Linked DNA regions of Bacillus pumilus. The protein of the gene in region 1 binds, or shares a complex with, the protein of each later gene. Links are inferred from orthologs where the notes say so. Each region holds a gene or a part of one and is shown on either strand. Other genes may lie near its edges. The genes, in order: metK and groL.

Region 1 (3,274 bases):
ATTCATGACAGAGAAAATGGACTTTTTCATCTCTCCTGCATATTCTGTACCACCGATCAGAATGGTGCGTTTTTCAAAAGAAACGATAATAAACGTTTCAGAGTTTGTGCCATCTGTTTCAGGATCTGCTTTAAAATGCGGTGCAGATAAGATGGTGAATGGTTTTTCGTTTGAAGAAGGTGTTGATCCGTCAGGTCTGATGAATAGCTGCTTTGCAAAGAGATTGTGCCATGCAAATTCGTTTACCACTGTAATTGGCATACGGTATCTTTCATCAGCGCCGGCAAATCCTTCAAAGACGAATAGTTCATCACGTTCTTTTAAGTATGACACAACCTTTGTATATAAACGGTCAAATGCTTCTTTAGAGATCGGCTGGTTGACTTGACCCCAATCAATTTTATGTTCAGAGCTTTCTTCTTTGACGATAAATTTATCTTTAGGTGAACGTCCTGTGTAGGCACCAGTTGTAGCGCGGACAGCTCCTGTTGATGTTAAAACGCCTTCATCACGTGCCAAAATCTTTTCAACAAGTTTCGGAACAGATAAATTTTGGTGCGTATTTTCTAATGAGAGCAATGACTGCAAATCTTCTTTTAAATCCACTGAGTTCATAAAAAAAACCCTTCCTTTACCGTTGAATTTGTTTGTTTTGATTAGTATAACACATTCATAATAATAGTCTATACTATTTAAATGTTTTTGTGTGTGTTTTTTCATTTCTGCTATGAAAATATGCTTTTTGGTGATGCTAAGTGTGAGGTGAAAAAAGAGGGGAGATAATTCTGATGAAGCATTGACATGATGCAAGGGTTTGAGATAAGATATCTTATTGAACGGATACTCTTATCCCGAGTTGGTGGAGGGACAGGCCCGATGAAGCCCAGCAACCGGTTTCTTGTGAAAAAGGCATGAATATGCTGAGAAACCAAGGTGCTAACCTGATGCAAGGTACAAGAACACCTTGAGCGATAAGAGTGAAAGGCATGCGATCTCAGACCCTTTCCTCGCAATGAAGGAAATGGTTTTTTTATTTTTGGGATATCATATGAACAAATTGCCAATAACATCTCTAATAGAAACGTTTTCAAATATAAGAGGGAACGAGTTCCGTATCATATTGGAGGCCTCATCTTGGGATGATGTGGTCTTGTACAGGAGGAAATAGCCATTATGAGTCAAAATCGTCGTTTATTTACTTCAGAATCAGTAACAGAAGGACATCCGGATAAAATCTGTGATCAAATTTCAGACAGCATTTTGGATGAAATTTTAAAGAAAGATCCAAATGCACGTGTTGCCTGTGAAACTTCTGTTACAACGGGTCTCGTATTAGTAAGCGGTGAAATTACAACGTCTACTTATGTCGATATTCCAAAGACGGTGCGTGACACGATTAAGGAAATTGGCTACACACGTGCGAAATATGGTTTTGATGCGGAAACATGTGCAGTGCTCACATCCATTGATGAACAGTCTGCTGATATTGCGCAAGGTGTAGACAAAGCGCTTGAAGCACGTGAAGGAACAATGACTGAAGAAGAAATTGATGCGATCGGTGCAGGTGACCAAGGATTGATGTTTGGTTTTGCCAACAACGAAACCGAAGAGCTCATGCCGCTGCCGATTTCACTAGCGCATAAATTATCTCTGCGTTTAACAGAAGTGCGCAAGGATCAAACACTTGCCTATCTTCGTCCAGACGGAAAAACACAAGTAACAGTAGAATATGATGAGCAAAATAAACCTGTTCGTATTGACACAGTGGTTATTTCTACGCAGCATGCACCAGAAGTGACGCTTGAACAAATTCAAAGCGACTTAAAAGAGCATGTCATCCGCCCTGTGGTTCCAAGCGAACTCATTGACGAAGAGACAAAATACTTTATTAACCCAACAGGCCGTTTCGTCATCGGCGGACCTCAAGGAGATGCTGGTTTAACTGGACGTAAAATCATCGTTGATACGTATGGCGGGTACGCTCGTCATGGCGGCGGTGCTTTCTCTGGGAAGGACGCAACAAAGGTTGACCGTTCTGCGGCATACGCTGCTCGTTACGTAGCGAAAAACATTGTAGCTGCCGGTCTTGCAGATTCTTGTGAAGTACAACTTGCTTATGCAATTGGTGTTGCGCAGCCTGTATCGATTTCAATTGATACATTCGGAACAGGAAAAGCTTCTGAAGAAAAATTAATTGAAGTGGTTCGTGCGAACTTTGATCTTCGTCCAGCTGGCATTATTAAAATGCTTGACCTGCGTCGTCCGATCTATAAACAAACAGCTGCATACGGACATTTCGGCCGTCATGATTTAGATCTTCCGTGGGAAAAAACGGATAAAGCCGATACACTTCGTAAAGAAGCATTAGGACAATAACAACATAGAAAACCGCTTATTTTAAGCGGTTTTCCTTTTGATTAAAAAAAAATTCTACAAAAAGTGAAAAAATGTGAAACAAAATCGGACAAAATACTGTCTAATTATAGGTCTACTTTTAAGAAATAACATAACGTGGAGGCAATAATATGTGTGGGTTTGTTGGTGTATTTAATCACCGTCCATTGTCCGAAACTACTGAGCAGGAAGAGTTAATTAAACAAATGAATCGTCTCATCGTTCACCGTGGTCCCGATGATGAGGGTTACTTTCATGACGAGCATGTAGGATTTGGATTTAGACGTTTAAGTATTATAGATGTTGAGCACGGAAAGCAGCCGCTTTCTTATGAAGATGAAAAGTATTGGATTATTTTCAACGGAGAAATTTATAACTATGTGGAGCTGAAGGAAGAGCTTGTGAAAAAGGGCTATACGTTCAGCACAGATTCTGATACGGAAGTACTGCTTGCCACATACCGTCATTATAAAGAAGAGGCGGCTTCTAAACTTCGCGGCATGTTTGCATTTTTAATTTGGGATAAAGAAGCGCAGCAATTATATGGCGCGAGAGATCCTTTTGGCATCAAACCGCTTTATTTTACACAAATGGATGAGCAAGTGTACTTTGCGTCTGAACGCAAAAGCTTGATGGCTGTGAACGAGAACATTTTATTTGATGAGACTTCATTGCAGCAGTACATGTCGTTCCAGTTCGTTCCTGAGCCAAATACACTTGATCAAAAGGTGCACAAAGTTGAGCCTGGTCATCAGTTTATTTTACGCCCAGGACAGGAGATCGAATTTAAGACATACTGGAAGGTTCAATTCAAGCCTGAACAAACACAAGAACAGAAATTAATAGAAGAAGTACGCGATGCAATCTATGATTCTGTGAA
Region 2 (3,221 bases), 2.1 Mb from region 1 along the record:
AAGTAACGAAAACCCCTTTACTAAAAGAACTAGATTTATTGTAACACAAGTCTTCTTCTTCGATGAAAAGGAAAGAATCTGAGTTGAAAAAAGATCATGAAAGCGTAAAAATTTTTAAAGGTTTTTACTTGAAATTACAGAAGACATTCTTTATTATAATAAATGTGTTAGCACTCACTAGTGATGAGTGCTAAAAAAGACTACATATAAAAATTGAGGAGGTTGTTTCTTATGTTAAAGCCATTAGGCGATCGCGTAATCATTGAACTCGTTGAATCTGAGGAAAAAACCGCTAGCGGTATTGTGTTACCGGATTCTGCAAAAGAAAAACCGCAAGAAGGTAAAATTGTTGCAGCAGGTTCAGGCCGTGTACTTGAAAGTGGTGAGCGCGTTGCGTTAGAAGTAAACACAGGCGACCGCATTATCTTCTCAAAATATGCAGGCACTGAAGTGAAATATGAAGGCAAAGAATATTTAATCCTTCGTGAGAGCGACATTTTAGCTGTTATTGGTTAATCACATAAAAAAACATTGAGATATATTTTTAAAAAGACTGAGGAGGTTTCGTTATTATGGCAAAAGATATTAAGTTCAGTGAAGAAGCACGTCGCGCGATGTTACGTGGTGTAGATGCACTTGCAGATGCTGTAAAAGTAACTTTAGGACCTAAAGGACGTAACGTGGTTCTTGAGAAAAAATTCGGTTCTCCACTTATCACAAATGATGGTGTAACGATTGCAAAAGAAATCGAATTAGAAGATGCATTTGAAAACATGGGTGCAAAACTTGTGGCTGAAGTTGCAAGCAAAACAAACGACGTAGCTGGTGATGGTACAACAACTGCAACGGTTCTAGCTCAGGCAATGATCCGTGAAGGTCTTAAAAACGTAACAGCTGGTGCAAACCCTGTTGGCGTTCGTAAAGGGATCGAAGAAGCAGTGAAAGTAGCACTTGAAGGCTTGCACGAGATTTCTAAACCAATCGAAGGCAAAGAATCAATTGCTCAAGTTGCGTCTATTTCTGCAGCAGATGAAGAAGTAGGCAGCCTAATCGCTGAAGCAATGGAGCGTGTAGGTAACGACGGCGTGATCACAATCGAAGAATCTAAAGGGTTCACAACTGAGCTTGAAGTGGTTGAAGGAATGCAGTTTGACCGCGGATATGCTTCACCATACATGGTGACTGATTCTGATAAGATGGAAGCGGTTCTTGAAAATCCTTACATCTTAATCACTGATAAAAAGATCACAAACATTCAAGAAATCCTTCCTGTACTTGAGCAAGTTGTACAACAAGGAAAACCATTATTGATCATTGCTGAAGATGTAGAAGGCGAAGCACTTGCAACACTTGTTGTGAACAAACTTCGTGGAACATTCAACGCAGTGGCAGTCAAAGCACCTGGATTCGGTGACCGTCGTAAAGCAATGCTTGAAGACATCTCTGTTCTAACTGGCGGAGAGTTAATCACAGAAGACCTAGGACTTGACCTGAAATCAACCGAAATCGGTCAGCTTGGCCGCGCGTCTAAAGTTGTTGTGACAAAAGAAAACACAACCATCGTAGAAGGCTCAGGAGATTCTGCTCAAATCGCAGCACGCGTTAACCAAATCCGTGCGCAAGTAGAAGAAACAACTTCTGAATTCGATAAAGAAAAATTACAAGAACGTCTTGCAAAACTAGCTGGCGGCGTCGCTGTCATCAAAGTTGGTGCTGCAACTGAAACAGAACTAAAAGAGCGTAAACTGCGCATCGAGGATGCACTGAACTCAACTCGTGCAGCAGTTGAAGAAGGTATTGTATCCGGTGGTGGTACAGCACTTGTGAATGTATACAAAAAAGTCGCTTCAATCGAAGCAGATGGTGACGTTCAAACAGGTGTAAACATCGTTCTACGTTCTCTTGAAGAGCCAATCCGTCAAATCGCTCACAACGCAGGTCTTGAAGGATCCGTCATCGTTGAGCGCTTGAAAAACGAAGAAATTGGCGTAGGCTTCAACGCAGCAACAAACGAATGGGTAAACATGATCGAAAAAGGAATCGTTGACCCAACAAAAGTAACTCGCTCTGCACTTCAAAACGCAGCTTCTGTTGCAGCAATGCTTCTAACAACTGAAGCAGTCGTTGCTGACAAACCAGAAGAAGGCGGCTCAGGCGGCGGAATGCCGGATATGGGCGGCATGGGTGGTATGGGCGGCATGATGTAATCAGGGTTTCAAAACCTTGTTATATCAACGTCTGAAATAATAATATGCTTTTCTTGTCGTCGTATTTGTCCTTGTGTTATTAAACACAAGGCAACCTGTGACAAATAAGCTAACTATAGAAGAAGGCCTTTCATCAGTTTGCAAAACTGTTGGGAGGCCTTTTCTTCCATATTAACAGTCATATGAGCATAGATATTCCTTGTAGTATGACTAACCTTTATGTCCACTACGCTATTGTTTTTCATTAATGACGATTCGATCTCAAGCAGTATGGTATGAGCAACCTTGTTGATTAAATGGAACCTCGGAACGGGCCCGACTTTATGCTGCAATTGCAAGGACTATAATAGAGAAAGGTTACTCTCGAAGTTTTTACCACTGGTTAGTTGCTATCAATGTTTAAAGAACCTATAGTAATAGGAGCTTTTAAATCTGAGGAAGATATTTTTAGGTATATTAAAGGAATTGATCTTCTAGTGCTGATGATGTTGGCTCAAAGGCAATCGATGGGAATGGCAAAATATAGTGACTGTAAAGAGAGTGAAGGAGAGTTTTCAATTTGTAGAAAGTTTAAAGCTTAGCAAGAAAAGAGTAAACCCTAAAGGTCTACTCTTTAATGTTTAATCATCTTATGATTAGCAATCTTCTGCTTTGCTATGATGAAGAGGTGGTGGAATTAACCATCCTTTTTCTTTGTTAAGTCTAAGGACTTTTGCTCCAAGTGCTGTCTTTTGAACATGAAACTGTCCAAACATCATAGCTATGTCTTCTCGAATGGATTGCCCCATAATTGTGCTACACGATACTAAGCCTGCCGCAATGTTCGCCGAAAGACCAGCGGCTATTTCTGGATCTTGAAAACGTGCCCCTACTGGAATATCGTCTATACAAGCTTTAGGTCGTTCAGGAGGTGTTGGAGGTAAGCCAATTCCATTTTCTTTTAATAAAGTTTCAATTTCTTTGATTTCTTGTTGCCCACCCTGAATAGCTTCTTCAATTAATTTTTGTAAGTCT

Evidence for each region.
Region 2: the proteins of metK (region 1) and groL are in contact, whole or in part, in a cryo-EM structure (PDB 8P4O), measured with the Escherichia coli proteins. The link is inferred for Bacillus pumilus from one-to-one orthologs.

Annotation. Positions count from the first base shown.
Region 1 is NZ_CP046128.1:2,623,764-2,627,037, reverse strand. The notes cover bases 333-3,274. They hold metK (methionine adenosyltransferase), read left to right. Parts: upstream 333-1,173; coding sequence 1,174-2,376; downstream 2,377-3,274. Other genes in these bases: asnB (asparagine synthase (glutamine-hydrolyzing)), read left to right, coding at 2,526-3,274; pckA (phosphoenolpyruvate carboxykinase (ATP)), read right to left, coding at 333-615. Outside these bases: more of pckA, read right to left, coding at 1-332. UniProt on the Escherichia coli protein: Catalyzes the formation of S-adenosylmethionine (AdoMet) from methionine and ATP.
Region 2 is NZ_CP046128.1:567,231-570,451, forward strand. The notes cover bases 1-2,889. They hold groL (chaperonin GroEL), read left to right. Parts: upstream 1-572; coding sequence 573-2,207; downstream 2,208-2,889. Other genes in these bases: GKC25_RS02825 (CPBP family intramembrane glutamic endopeptidase), read right to left, coding at 1-2; groES (co-chaperone GroES), read left to right, coding at 232-516; GKC25_RS02840 (DUF3231 family protein), read right to left, coding at 2,843-2,889. In the rest of the region: more of GKC25_RS02840, read right to left, coding at 2,890-3,221.